Regions from separate parts of the Nonomuraea sp. ATR24 genome, predicted to be linked through region 2. Evidence: riboswitches for the same ligand, from Rfam matches in the RefSeq annotation. Region 2 holds a riboswitch; the other holds the start of a gene.
What was found. A riboswitch is a leader RNA that binds a small molecule or an ion and turns the genes downstream of it on or off. The one in region 2 is predicted to bind thiamine pyrophosphate.
Positions count from the first base shown of each region.

Region 1: linked by a shared signal. The riboswitch ahead of ACBI99_RS05000 (FAD-dependent oxidoreductase) and the one ahead of ACBI99_RS38415 (purine-cytosine permease family protein) in region 2 are both predicted to bind thiamine pyrophosphate.

Region 1 covers NZ_JBGNUU010000002.1:241,474-248,731, forward strand. The annotation lists gene ACBI99_RS04980 (polyprenyl synthetase family protein) at 1-100, shown strand, start outside; gene thiE (thiamine phosphate synthase) at 81-725, opposite strand; gene ACBI99_RS04990 (Rv2175c family DNA-binding protein) at 703-1,077, opposite strand; gene ACBI99_RS04995 (NAD(P)/FAD-dependent oxidoreductase) at 1,108-2,271, opposite strand; TPP riboswitch at 2,331-2,447, shown strand; gene ACBI99_RS05000 (FAD-dependent oxidoreductase) at 2,437-3,759, shown strand; gene thiS (sulfur carrier protein ThiS) at 3,756-3,956, shown strand; gene ACBI99_RS05010 (thiazole synthase) at 3,997-4,704, shown strand; gene pknB (Stk1 family PASTA domain-containing Ser/Thr kinase) at 4,870-6,792, shown strand; gene alc (allantoicase) at 6,811-7,258, opposite strand, start outside.
Region 2 covers NZ_JBGNUU010000024.1:36,883-44,140, reverse strand. The annotation lists gene ACBI99_RS38420 (methylated-DNA--[protein]-cysteine S-methyltransferase) at 99-659, shown strand; gene ACBI99_RS38415 (purine-cytosine permease family protein) at 634-1,977, opposite strand; TPP riboswitch at 1,969-2,082, opposite strand; gene ACBI99_RS38410 (rhodanese-like domain-containing protein) at 2,108-2,431, opposite strand; gene ACBI99_RS38405 (helix-turn-helix domain-containing protein) at 2,428-2,865, opposite strand; gene ACBI99_RS38400 (MFS transporter) at 2,945-4,342, shown strand; gene ACBI99_RS38395 (Fpg/Nei family DNA glycosylase) at 4,344-5,222, opposite strand; gene ACBI99_RS38390 (TenA family protein) at 5,262-5,867, opposite strand; gene ACBI99_RS38385 (GPP34 family phosphoprotein) at 5,891-6,532, shown strand; gene ACBI99_RS38380 (LCP family protein) at 6,537-7,258, opposite strand, start outside.

The DNA.
Region 1 (7,258 bases), on a different contig from region 2:
CGGCGAGGCGCTCGCCTCGCTCGACCAGGCGCCGATCACGCCCGAAGCCCGCACCGCGCTGGCCGGGCTCGCCGTGGCGGCTACGTCGCGGCGGACGTGAGCCGCTTGGCGAACTCGGCGGCGGCTGCCCCGGGGTCGTCGGCCTCGGTGATGGCGCGCACCACCACGACGCGGCGGACCCCGTAGGACATGACCTCGTCCAGGTTGGCCAGGTCGATGCCGCCGATGCCGAACCAGGGCCGGTCACTGCCGAGCGCCGCCGCGTGCCGGAGCAGCGACGGGCCCGGCGCGTGCCGGCCCGGCTTGGTCGGCGTGGGCCAGATCGGCCCACAGCAGAAATAGTCGACGCCCTCCTCCACCGCCGCGGCGGAAGCCTCGGCGGCGGAGTGGGTGGACCGACCGATGACGATGTCGTCGCCGAGCATTTCTCGCGCGACCGTCACCGGAAGGTCGTCCTGCCCCAGATGGAGCACGTCAGGCCGGGCGGCGAAGGCGATGTCGGCCCGGTCGTTGACCGCCAGCAGCCGGCCGTGCCGGTCGCAGGCGTCGCGGAAGACCTCCAGGAGCGCGAGCTCCTCGCGCGCCTCCAGGCCCTTCTCCCGCAACTGGACGATGTCCACGCCGCCGGCCAGCGCCGCGTCGAGGAACTCGGCCAGGTCGCCCCTGTCACGCCGCCCGTCGGTGCACAGGTAGAGGCGGGCGTCAGAAAGCGAGGGCTTGGGCACGGCGCTTGACCTCGGTGTGACGACCGGCCTTGATCGCCTGAACGGGCGACCCCGGCAGCGAGTCGTCAGGGGTGAACAGCCAGCGCAGCGCCTCCACATCGTCGTACCCGGCGTCGCGGAGCACGGTCAGCGTGCCCGGAAGGCCTTTCACCACGTCCTTTCCGTCGAGGAACACCGCGGGCACCTGTGGCCCGCCGCTGCCGCGGCGCACGCCGAGCAGCTTGTGATCCTTGAGGAGTTGCTTGGCCCGTCCCATCGAGAGGTCGAGGCGCTGGGCCACTTCGGGGAGAGTGAGCCACTCGTCAACGAGCTGGTCGGTCTCCCGGTCGATCTGTGCAACAGAAAGCGTCACGAAACCACAACTACCACATGCCGCGCTTGCTCAAACAACACAATCCCGTAGGGGTACATCTGGATCTACCAGGCGTTCCGCGTCCAGACGACGGCCCTCCTGAATGATCCGGCGGCCCTGCACGAGGTCGCGGGGCCGGTCGACGGCCAGCACCGCCGCCAGCCCGCCCTCGGCCGTCAGCCAGCAGGCCGACCACTTGCCCTCCGGCCCGCCCCGGTAGAGCAGGCGCTCGCCCGCCGGGTGGTGGCCGGCGTACTGCACCATGTGGCCGAACTGCTCCGACCAGAAGTACGGGACCGGATCGTACACGGCCTCCTCGCCCAGCAGCGTCGCGGCGGCCACCTCCGGGGCGCTCAGCGCGGTGTCCCAGTGCTCCACGCGCAGCCGGGTGCCGTAGCGGCTCGACCACCAGGCGGCGCAGTCGCCCACCGCCACCACGCCGGGCAGCGACGTGCGCAGCCGCTCGTCCGTGACCACGCCGTTGTGCAGGTCGACGTCCGAGCCCGCCAGCCACTCCACGGCCGGGCGGACGCCGATGCCCGCCACCACCACGTGCGCCTCCACGAACCCGCCGCCGACCAGCTCCACGCCGCCCTCGTCGACCGACGCGACCATCGTGTCCAGCCGCAGGTCGATGCCGTCGTACCAGCTCTCCGTCCGGGCGCCGATCTCCTCGCCGACCGCCTGCGCCAGCGGGGTCCGGCCCGCCTCCAGCACGGTGACGGCGCAGCCGGCCCGGCGGGCGGCCGTGGCCACCTCCGCGCCGATCCAGCCCGCGCCCGCGACCACCACCCGCGCGCCCGGCACCAGGCGGGCCCGCAGCTCCAGCGAGTCGTCCAGCGTCCGCAGCACGTGCTGCGGGCCGTCACCCGGCAGCGGGATCGGCTCCGCGCCCGTCGCGATCACCAGGCCGTCGTAACCCAGCTCGCCCTCGGTCGTCTCCACCACGCCCGCACGCAGCGACTTGGCCGAGACGCCCGGCCGGAAATCCACCTCCAGCGCGTCCAGGTCGGAGTCGACGAAGCTGGAGTCGGCGGAGCCCAGCAGCACCGCCTTCGACAACGGCGGCCGATCGTAGGGCCGGTGCCGTTCCTGGCCGATCAACGTGATCCGGCCGCCGAACCCCCGTGCCCGCAGCGCCTCGACGCTGCGCACGCCCGCAAGACCCGCTCCCACCACCACGACGCGATTCACGTTCATGACCATAACGGGGGCGGTGCCGCGGCGTCGCACCGAGGCCGTAGGCTGGGGGACGTAAGACGCGCGGGAGTCCGGCCGTAACCGGGCTGAGAGGAAGGCTTCACCGGGCCTTCGACCGCAAGACACCTGATCCGGATCATGCCGGCGAAGGGAGCGGACATGGACGTGATCGTGGGCGGCGGAGTCGTCGGACTGTCGATCGCCTGGCGCCTGGCCCGCTCGGGCCGCGCCGTCACCGTGGTCGACCCGGCCCCCGCTTCGGGCGCCTCCCACGCCGCGGCCGGGATGCTGGCGCCGGTCAGCGAGGTGACCTACACCGAGGAGCCGCTGCTCCGGCTCGGCATCGCCGCCCTGCGCCGCTGGCCCGCCTTCGCCGCCGACCTCACCGCCGACGCCGCCCTCCCCCCTGGAGGGACCGGCGCCCGCACGAGCGGCCCCACCGCCACCGGCGCACCCCCGCCCTCCGGGGGCGCCTCCCTGGGCGGACCTCCCGCGGGATCCGGCAGTACGGCACGGGCCGGGGGTGCGAGCGGTCCCGCCGTCTCCGGCCCCGGCAAGGCGTCCTCCCACGAGGGCGCCGCGGTTGACCCGTTCGGGGGGCTTCCGCTGCTCGGCGGGGTGCCGGCCGAGGGGCGGGACGTGCTGGATCTGCGGTCCGACGGGACGCTGGACGTGGCGTTCGGCGGGGACGACCTGGCCGCGCTCGGGGAGCTGGCCGCGTTCATGGAGAAGCTCGGCCTGCCGGTGGAGCGGCTGACCGGGCGCGAGTGCCGGCGGCTGGAGCCGATGCTGGCGCCGTCCGTGCGCGGCGGTCTGCTGGCGCCCGGCGACGCGTGGGTGGACCCGCGCCGCGTCACCGCCGCCCTGCTCGTGGCCCTGGAGCGGCGGGGCGTCCCGCTGGTACGGGAGCGCGCGGCCGGGCTGTCGCGCGAGGGCGGCCGGGTGACCGGCGTACGCCTGGAGTCCGGGGAGGAGATCTTCGGCGAGCGGGTGGTCCTGGCCGCCGGGGCGTGGAGCGCCGGGCTGGCCGACGTTCCGGTACGGCCGGTCAAGGGGCAGATCATGCGCCTGCGCTCCCCCGAGCCGCTGCTGGGCCGGTGCGTGCGCGGGATGGTGCACGGCACGCCGGTCTACCTGGTGCCCCGGGGCGACGGGGAGCTCGTGGTCGGGGCCACGCAGGAGGAGCTCGGGTTCGACACCCGGGTGACCGCCGGCGGGCTGTACGAGCTGCTGCGCGACGCCAGGGAGCTGGTCCCGGGGGTGACGGAGCTGGAGGTCGCCGACGTGGTGGCGGGGCTGCGGCCGGGCACGCCGGACAACCTGCCGATCATCGGGCCCGGCTCGGCCCCGGGGCTGGTGCTGGCCACGGGGCATTTCCGGGGCGGGGTGCTGATGGCCCCGCTCACGGCCGCGATCCTGCAGGGCGAGGAGGGCGACCTCGCGTCCCTGTGCTCACCCGCTAGATTTCGGGATATTTCATGAAATTGCTGATCAATGGAAGTACGCACGACGTGGCTGACGGCATGACCGTCGCGCAGGCCGTACAGACCCTGACCACCGCCACCACCGGCGTCGCGGTGGCCGTGAACGACGAGGTCGTCGCGCGCGGCGCGTGGGAGACGACGGCGCTGCGCGACAGCGACCGCGTGGAGGTGCTGACGGCGGTGCAAGGTGGATGACCTGATCATCGCCGGGGAGAAGTTCTCCTCCCGGCTCATCATGGGCACCGGCGGCGCGCCGTCGCTGGAGGTGCTGGACCAGGCGCTGGCCGCGTCGGGCACCGAGCTGACGACGGTGGCCATGCGGCGGCTCGACCCGGCCGCCCGCGGCTCGGTGCTGGACGTGCTGCGCGAGCGCGGCATCAAGGTGCTGCCCAACACGGCGGGCTGCTTCACCGCGGGCGACGCGGTGCTGACGGCCCGGCTCGCCCGGGAGGCGCTGGGCACCTCGTGGGTCAAGCTGGAGGTCATCGCCGACGAGCGGACCCTGCTGCCCGACCCGATCGAGACGTTCGACGCGGCCGAGCGGCTCGTGGCCGACGGGTTCACCGTGCTGCCGTACATCGGCGACGACCCGGCGCTGGCCCGCCGGCTGGAGCAGGCCGGGTGCGCGGCGGTGATGCCGCTGGGCGCGCCGATCGGCTCCGGGCTGGGCATCCGCAACCCGCACAACATCGAGCTGATCGTCGAGGCGGCCGGGGTCCCGGTCATCCTGGACGCGGGCATCGGCACGGCCAGTGACGCGGCGCTGGCGATGGAGCTGGGCTGCGACGCCGTGCTCCTGGCCACCGCCGTGACGCGGGCCCAGCGGCCCGACCTGATGGCTGCGGCGATGCGCGAGGCGGTCCGCGCGGGCCGCATGGCGCGGCAGGCGGGGCGCATCCCGCGCCGCCGCTACGCCGAGGCGTCCTCCCCGCTGGCCCCCTGACGGGACGTTCTTCCCGTCTGCCGGGGGCGCACCGGCTCTCCGGGGCCGGTGCCGGGGGGGCCTGTGCGACGGCGGGGCACGTGAGAGGCCGGGCGGGGCACGGGTCGGCATCGGTTTCGGATGGTCAGGCCCTCCCGGGTGCGAAACGCCCGTAAACTCAGCGGGGTGGACACGACGACTGCCGACCCGTTGGTCGGCCGGCTGCTCGATGGACGCTACCGCGTCGAGTCCCGGATCGCCCGGGGCGGCATGGCGACCGTCTACCTCGCGCTCGACATCCGGCTGGACCGGACCGTCGCGCTGAAGGTCATGCACCGCTCGCTCGCCGACGACCCGGCGTTCGTGCGCAGGTTCATCGGCGAGGCGAAGTCGGTGGCCAGCCTCTCCCACCCCAACGTGGTGCACGTCTTCGACCAGGGCACCGACACCGACGTGGTCTATCTGTCGATGGAGTACGTGCCGGGCAAGACGCTGCGTGACATCCTGCGCGAGCGCGACCGGCTGCCGGCCCGCGAGGCGCTGGAGATCATGATCCCGGTGCTGGCGGCGCTCGGCGCGGCCCACCAGGCCGGGATGGTCCACCGTGACGTCAAGCCCGAGAACGTGCTGCTGACCGCCGACGGCCGGGTCAAGGTCGTGGACTTCGGCCTGGCCAGGGCGATCGAGGCGACCAACCAGACGCGCACCGGCGTGATGATCGGCACGATCGGCTACATGTCGCCCGAGCAGGTGACGACCGGCGGCGCCGACGTGCGCAGCGACGTCTACGCGGCGGGCATCATGCTGTTCGAGCTGGTCACCGGCAGGCAGCCGTACGACGGCGAGACGCCCATGTCGGTGGCCTACCGGCACGTCCACGACACGGTCCCGGTGCCGTCGTCGCTGATCCACGACGTGCCGCCGCAGATCGACGCGCTGGTGGCGCACGCCACGGCCCGCGAGCCGCACGACCGCCCGGCCGACGCGACCGCGATGCTGGTGGCGGCCGTCGAGGCGCACCGCACGCTGCCCCGGCTGAGCGAGCCCGGCCGCGCGTCCGGCGCCCACTCCAGGCCGCACCCGATGCCGTCCACGATGCCGCCCGCCGCCGCTCCCGCGCACACGCTGATCCAGCCGCGCGCCGAGGTGCCGGCCGCGCCGCCGCCCCCGCCGCGCGGGCGGGGCAAGGGCGGCGGGTTCCGGCCCAACTGGTTCCTGGTGGGGCTGGCCGCGGTGATGGTCGTCGCCGTGGCGCTGACCGGCCTCTACTTCTCGCAGAAGACGCTGGCCGTGGTGCCCGACCTCGTCGGCAAGAACCTCGCGGTCGCCGAGCAGAACGCCCGCAACCTGGGCTTCAAGGTCCGCCGCGTGGAGGGCCGCCACGACGAGGAGGTGGCCGAGGGGCTCGTCCTGGAGATGGACCCGGCCGCCAAGACCGAGGTCGAGGCCGGGCAGACGATCACGCTGGTGCCGTCGCTCGGCCCCAAGCGGGTGCTGGTGCCGAAGGTGCAGGGCCTGACCGAGCAGGACGCCCGCAACGCGATCGGCAGCGCCGGCCTGACCGTGGGCAAGGTCCGCCGCCTGCAGAACCTGGAGGTCGCGCGCAACTCCGTCATCCGCACCTCCCCGCAGGTGGGCGAGAAGGTCAAGGAGGGCGCCAAGATCGACCTGTACGTGAGCGCCGGGCTGGTGATGCCCGACGTCGACGGCATGCCGAAGGACCAGGCCGCCGCGTTCCTCAGCCAGCAGGGCTTCCAGGTGCAGGTCACCGAGGTCGACGACGACGCTGAGCCGTGCACGGTGATCGCGCAGGCGCCCAAGGCCAAGGCGGAGGTCGACCAGGGCATCCCGGCGATGATCACGGTGTCGCGCTGCCAGACGGACTTCTGGCACTGGTTCAACGGTGACCAGGAGGCCCGCGACGACCAGCAGTTCGTCATCGTGCCGCAGGTGATGGGCAAGAACGTCAACGACGCCCGCAACGAGCTGCGGGCGCTGGGCTTCCGGGTGCGGGTGCGCACGGTGGGCGGCGGCGGCGTGGTGCGTTTCCAGCGTCCGGCCCCCAACAGCGAACGCCCGCCCAACTCCGAGGTGCTGCTCTGGCACTAGCCGCCCGGCGCTGAGAGGTCAGGCCAGGGTGCCGAGCAGGCGTACTCTGGCCAGCCCGCCGTCGGGGTGGATGTCGACGCGTACGCGCTCGACGGGCTCGGTGTGGCTCAGCCGGAAGCGGTGCGGCGTGTCGGGCAGCAGCGGGGTCGCCGGCAGCAGCTCGATCTCGCGGTCGCCGTCGAGGCCGGTGAGCGTGACGGCGGCGGGCGCGTTGTGCAGCAGGTGGGTGGTGTCGATCTCGGCGACCCTGATGAGGCCGCGCCCGGCCAGCCGGATGACCAGCCAGTCGTTGCCGCCGTCGCGGCGGCGCGCGGTCTCCCAGCCTTCGGCCTGGTGGCGGGGCAGGCCGGGGGCGATGACGTGGTGCGGCTCGGAGTAGAACGCGTCGGAGCAGGCGGTGACCAGCCCGCCGTTGGCCATGGCCGCCAGGTCGAGGCCGAGCCCCTCGTACACCGACAGGTCGGCT
Region 2 (7,258 bases):
CGTCCCCCACGACTCCATAGTGCCCCCGGCGTGGCGGCCTTGTCGGGCGATCCGTCCGATACGCTGCGGTCACGGCGTTTCCAACAGGGGGTGAAGGCATGTCGGACGACATCGACGCCCTGTTGCGGGTGACCTCCGCCACCTATCGAGGCGACGGGCCGCCCGATGTCGCGTTCGGCACGTACGACGGCGCGGTCGGCCGGATGATCATCGCGGTGACGGGCCGCGGCATCATCTCGTGCAGCTTCGAGGACGAGCAGGACGTGTACGAGCGCGTCACCAACCACGTGGGCCGGCACATCGCCCCCAACCCGAGACGGCTCGACCCGGTGCGCCGCGAGCTCGACGCCTACTTCTCGGGGCGGCTGCGGGCCTTCGCCACGCCGGTCGACCTGGCCCTCGCCACCCCCTTCGCGCGCACGGTGCTGCAGAAGACGATGGCGGTGCCGTACGGGACGACCACGACGCTGGAGAGCATCGGCGAGCTGATCGGCAGGCCGCGCGCGCTGCGCGCGGTCGGCAACGCGCTCAGCGCCAACCCGGTGTGCGTGGTGGTGCCGTGCCACCGGGTGGTGCGTGACGACGGCGGGCTCGGCGACTACGCCGGGGGCGAAGCCGCCAAGCGCCACCTGCTCAACGTCGAGCGCCGCGCCGCCTGAGCGCGCCGAGCGCCAGCGTCACGAGGGCCGCCACGAGGGCGGCGCCGAGCGCGCCGTTCATCCACGGCTGCCGCTCGAAGCCGATCGCCTCGCGCACGGCGGCCCAGATGCCGTCCCACTGCTCCACCGTGGGCGTGGAGGTCGTCAGCCAGTAGGCGGCGAAGCCGAGCGCCCACGGCGCCAGCATGGACCAGCGGGCCGGCGCGTCCTCGGCGGTGTTCCACCGGGTGGCGCCGCCGAGCAGGAAGTAGTCCACGGCCAGCACCGCGAACATCGGCACGAACACCGCGCCGATCACGCCCAGGAACGCGCCGTAGGAGGTCACGTCGACCACCAGCGCGATCGCGACGGTCAGCACGCCGATGGCGACGCTGAGGATCCGCCGGTCCACCCGGGGCATGAGGTTCTGCAGCGAGACGGTGGTCGAGTAAACGTTCGCGAACGACTGGTCGGCCTCGCGCAGCACCAGGATGCCGAAGAACACCGCGCCCAGCGGCACGGCCACGAACGGCCCGAACACGGCGGTGCTGTCGTTCTGCACGGCGGCGGCCCCGGCGATCGCCACCGCGTAGACGCCCAGCCCTAGGCAGGCGACCTGGGCGAGCGTGTAGCCGCCGACGACGCCGGTGAAGGCGGCCCGGCTGGAGCGCGAGTGCCTGGCGAAGTCGGCGGCCAGCGGCACCCACGACACCGACAGCGCGATCACGTAGTCGACGGCCGGCGCGAACGCGGTCCAGGACCCGCCGCTCTGCGGGGGCGCGTCGCCCAGGAACTGGAACGTGAACCAGATCAGCGCCACGATCACCAGGGCCGTGATGTAGCGCCGCAGCAGCCTGATGGCGCCGAGCGGCCAGATCGTCAGGGCCGTGGTCAGCACCCCGGCGACGATCACCCACACCGCGTACGGGACGGTGTCGCCGAAGACGGCCATCGCGCCCTGGGAGATGACCCAGAGCTCGAACGCCCCCCAGCCGATCATCTGGATGATGTTGAGCACGGTCGGCACGTACGAGAGCCGGGCCCCGAACAGCCCGCGCAGCAGCACCATCGCGGGCTGGCCGGTCTGGGTCCCGGGGATGGCCGACAGGCCGACCATCGCGGTGCCGATCAGGCTGCCGACGACGGCGGCGGCCAGCGCGGCGGTCAGGCTGAGCGGTGCGTTGCCCAGCGGGTCGAGCAGGAACAGGGCGCCCGAGAACCCCAGGAGGCTGACGGCCAGGTTGGCCCAGAGGGCTCCCTGGTCGAGGACTCCGAGGGTTTTGGGGGCGGCCCCTTCAAGAGTGAGAGGGACTTCGTCGTCGCGGACGTCATGCGCCATCGCACTGCTCCCTACGCCGGCATTACCCGGACAGGTTCATGCGGTCGGCGACGGCCTCGGTCGCCCTCTCAGCCCGGTACGCCCCGAGCTCCCGCGTTGTGTAATTTTCCGCCGCGCATTATGCCAGTTTTCAGGCTACAAAGGGAGTCTGTCCTGTTTCGCTGACCAGGGGGCGCTTGTCGAGAGCCCATGCCTGCATGCCGCCGTCGACGTTGACCGCGTCGCGGCCGATCTGGTTGAGCCAGGCGGCGACCTGGAACGACCGGCCGCCCACCCGGCAGACGACGTAGACCTGGCGGTCGGCGGGGACCTCCTCGACGCGGGCCTGGATCTGCGTCATCGGGATGTGGACCGCCTCGGGGGCGTGGCCCGCGTCCCATTCGTTCTGCTCGCGCACGTCGAGCAGGTAGGCGCCTTCTGGGACATCGCGTGCCTCGACTTCTGGAACCGTCATGCCTCCATCATCCCGTGCCTCGCGTCGTAGGCCGCACGCGCTTCGGCGATCTCCTGCTGGTGGGTCTCGGTCCAGGTCACCAGGGCCTTGATGGTCTCGTGCAGGGTGCGGCCGAGCGGCGTGAGCGCGTAGTCGACCCGGGGCGGCACCACCGGGTGGACGGTCCGGCTGACCAGGCCGTCGCGTTCGAGCTTGCGCAGGGTCACGCTGAGCATGCGCTGGCTGACGCCGTCGATCTCGCGGCGGAGCTGGGAGAAGCGCAGGCTTTCGCAGTCGAGCATGGCGATGACCAGCAGTGACCACTTGTCGGCGACGCGGTCGAGGATCTGCCTGACCTCGCAGCCCTCGCGGGCGTCCCAGTGGCGGACGTCGAAGTCGGCGTCGGTGGTGGTGCTGTCGACGTAACCAGGTGACTTCAAAGTGCCGTCTTCCATGTCGATCCATGCTGCCGCATGATTCTGACGGTTACAAGAGATAACCGACATGCGAGAACGTAACCACTGGAGTTTGATCATGCGTGCATCCGAACGGCTGACAGGCCGCCCGCTGGGCGTGCTGCTGGTGCTGTGCGGAACGATCTTCCTTGAGGGCGTCGACGTGGCCATGCTGAACGTCGCCCTGCCCGCCATCCGCGCCGACCTCGGCGTGTCCACGAGCGTGCTGAGCGGCGTGGTCACCGCGTACGTGCTCGGCTACGGCGGTTTCACGCTGCTCGGCGGCCGGGCGGCCGACCTGCTGGGCAGGCGGCGCATGTTCCTGTTCTGGCTGACGGTGTTCCTGGTGTTCTCCGGGCTCGGCGGGTTCGCGAACGAGGGCTGGGTGCTGCTGGTCGCCAGGTTCGTGACCGGGGTGGCCGCCGGGTTCATGACCCCGGCCGGGCTCTCGTTGATCACCACGTCGTTCGCCGAGGGCAGGCAGCGCAACAAGGCGCTGCTCGTCTACGCCGGGACGGGCGCCGCCGGGTTCGCGCTCGGCCTGGTCATCGGCGGCCTGCTCACGGCGGTGGGCTGGCGCTGGGTGTTCTTCGCGCCGGTGATCCTGGCCGCCGCCATCCTGCTCGCCGCCGTCGTGCTGATCAAGGAGCCGGCCGTCCCGCGTCCCGCCGGTGGCCGCTTCGACGTGCCGGGCGCGGTCACGATGACCGGCGGCATGATGCTGCTGGTCTACGGCGTCGTACGGCTGGAGCACCCAGGCGAGGGCTGGGGCTGGACCGTCGCCGCGTTCGCCGGCGCGTTCGCGCTGCTGGCGGCGTTCACCGCGATCGAACGCCGCTCGGCCGACCCGCTGGTCCGCCTCGGCGTGTTCAGGTCGGCCTCGCTCGTGCGCGCGAACGTGGTCGCCACCCTGCTCACCGCGTCGTTCATGGGCTTCCAGTTCCTCGTCACCCTCTACCTCCAGGAGCTGCGCGGCTGGACGCCCATCCAGACCGGGCTCGCGCTGCTCATCGCCGCCGCCGACGTGCTGCTCGCGCCGACGCTCACGCCGGTGCTGGTCAACCGCTACGGCAACGCGCGGGTGATCCTCGGCGGGCTGCTGTCGGGGGTGGTCGCCTTCGCGATGTTCCTCGGCGTCGGGATGGACTGGACCTACGCCGCGATGGTGCCCTCGATGCTGCTGATCGGGCTGATGTTCGCCTTCGTGTACGGGCCCGTGACCATCGTGGCGACGGAGGGCATCGCCGAGCACGAGCAGGGGCTGGCCGGCGGGCTGATCACCTCGTCGTTCCAGTTCGGCGCGGCGCTCGGGATCTCGATGGTGACCGTGGTGAACGTGGCGGCGCTCGACGGCGGCGCGAGCGGCATCGACGCCGTGCGCGCGGCCCTGGTGGTGCCGGTGCTGGCCACGCTGGTGTCGGTCGTCGTGGTGGCCTCCGGGCTGCGCCGCCGGACCCCGGTGCCCGTGGAGGCGTGAGCTACTTCAGCAGCTTGGACAGGCGGCGGTCGGCCAGCGGCTTGCCGCCTGTCTGGCAGGTCGGGCAGTACTGCAGCGAGGAGTCGGCGAACGACACCTCGCGGATCGTGTCGCCGCACACGTCGCACGGCTGGCCGGTGCGGTTGTGCACGCGCAGCCCGGACTTCTTCTCGGCCTTGAGGTCCTTGGCGGCCAGCCCGCGCGCCCGCTCGACGGCCTCGTGCAACGTCGTGACGATGGCCTCGTGCAGGTCGGCGATCTGGGCGTCGGTCAGCGACGAGGCGATCTTGAACGGCGACATCCGGGCGGCGTGCAGCACCTCGTCGGAGTAGGCGTTGCCGATGCCGGCGATGACCTTCTGGTCGCGGAGCAGGCCCTTGATCTGGGTGCGGTTGCCGCCCACGATGGCCTTGAGCGCGTCGATGGTGAAGGTGTCGGCGAGCGGGTCGGGGCCGAGGGCGGCGACGCCGGGCACCTCGTCCGGATTTTTCACCACATAGACGGCCAAGCGCTTCTGCGTCCCCGCCTCGGTCAGCTCGAACCCGGGCGCCAGGCCCAGCTCGTCGGGCGCCAGCCGCACCCGTACGGCCAGCGGGCCCTTGCCCGGACGCACCGGCTTGGCGCCCGACAGGTCGTCACGCCAGCGCAGCCAGCCCGCCCGGGCCAGGTGGATGACCAGGTGCAGCCCGTCACAGTCGAAGTCGAGGAACTTGCCGTGCCTCGACACGCCCGTGATGGTCAGCCCGCCGAGCGCGGTGACCGGCGGGTCGAACGTCTTGAGCGCCTGGATGGCCACCACGTCGACGCCCAGCACGGCGCGGCCCACCGCCCGCTCCCGCAGGAACGCGGCGAGCGATTCGACTTCGGGAAGTTCCGGCATGCCACCAGGGTACGATCCCCGTCCACAGGCTGTGGACGGCTACGGCACGTCCCAGAACGCCAGCTCGTGGGCCATGCCCTCGGTGAACATCGCCTCCGCCCGAGCCGGGTCGGGATCGGCCTCGTCGATCATCTGCGCGATCCTGGCCGCCAGCGCCGCGAACCCCGGATCGGCGTACGTGTCGACCCACGCGCGGTAGCGCGGCTCGGCGGGCGGGTTCTCGGCCAGGATCTGCCCCAGCGTCGAATACCCCCACATGCACGGATAGAGGGCGGCCAGTCCTTCGGCGTACGAGCCCGCCGACTCCAGCAGGAACGCCGTGTAGGCCGCGCACGCCGGGCCCTTGCGCGCCCCTTCCAGGTCGGCCCCGAACCCGGCCGACAGCGACCGGTGCAGGTCGAGCTCCTCGTGGAAGGTCGCGTGCGCCAGGTCGACCAGATCGCCCAGGTGCCCGTCGGGCGCCTGCCAGGCCAGCCGGGCGAACACCCGCGTGTAGTCCATCAGGAACAGGTAGTCCTGCTCCAGCCACGACCTGAACACCGGCTCCGGCAGGTCGCCGCGCCCGATGCCCACCACCGTGGGGTGGGCGAGCTGGGCGTCCAGCAGCGGCCGGCCGATCGCGTGCAACTTCTCGGAGATAGTCATGGCCGAAACGTTAGTGTCGAAGCATGAAAGTGACGATTGCGGAGGAAATCCTCCTTCTCGCCCACAAGGAAGATGACGGCAAGCCCCTCATCCCCTCCACCCAGCTCGACCCCGCGCTCGCCGGCGCCCTGCTCGCCGAGCTGGCCGTCAACGAGCGGGTGACGCTGGACGGCAAGAAGGTCCAGCTCGTCGACCCCACGCCGCTCGGCGACGAGGAGCTCGACGCCGTGCTCGCCGCGATCGCCGAAGGCAAGGAGCGCAAGGCCGCCTGGTGGGTGCAGAAGCTCCAGTCGGTCAAGCTGCGCGCCCGCCTGCTCACCCGCCTCGCCCGGGCCGGCGTGCTGGCCGAGGAGCGCGCCAAGGTGCTCGGGCTGTTCCCCACGACCCGCTGGCCCGAGGTCGACGGCCGGACCGAGGCGGAGGTCCGCGAGCGCGTCGCCTCCGCGCTCGGCGGCGCCGACCCGACGGCGCGCACCGCCGTGCTCATCGCCGTCATGCACGCCGCCAAGCTCGACCGCAAGGCGTTCCCCGGAGCCGACAAGGCGCGGGTCAAGGAGATCGCCGAGGGCACCTGGGCGGCCGAGGCCGTGGCCCAGACGATCACCGCGATCCACGCGGCCATCGCGGTCACCGCCGCCACGAGCGCCGTCGTGGCGGCGAGCTGACCCGTCAGTTCGCGTCGATGACGTCCTGAGGGACCGGCTTGTCCGCCTTGAGCGCGTCGAACAGCGCCAGCGCCTTGGTCCGGTCCCACTTGACGGCGGTGCCGCCGCCCGCGATCTCGCTGCCGCCGAACGGCACCACCGTCGTCACGGGGCTGTCGCCCATCGCCAGCCCCAGCGACAGCATGTCGAACACGCCGGTGCCGGAGTCGACCTCGACCGCGTCGGTGGCGCTGACCGCCAGCGGGATCGAGGTGAACGGGTTGATCAGCACCCCGGGACTGGCGGCCTTCTTGACCACCGCGCTGAGGAACTGGCGCTGCCGCTTGGTCCGCTCGAAGTCGGGCAGCGCGCCGCCCTTGCGGGTGCGGACGTAGCCGAGCGCCTGGCCGCCGGTGAGCGTCTGGGTGCCCTTCTTGAGCTTCAGCCCCGCCTTCGGGTCGTTGACGGCGGCGCGTACGTTGATCTCCACGCCGCCGACGGCGTCGACGATGTCCACGAAGCCGGCGAACCCGATCTCCATGTAGTTGTCGACGCGCAGGCCGGTGACGGTCTCGACGGTCCGCACGAGCATCCTGGGCCCGCCGATCGCGTAGGCGGCGTTGAGCTTGTTGCGGCCCTGGCCGGGGATGGTGACGGCCGAGTCGCGGGGCAGGCTGACCAGCGTGGGCCGGTCGCTGCCCTCGGGCAGGTGCAGCAGCATCATCGAGTCGGTGCGCTGGCCCGCGC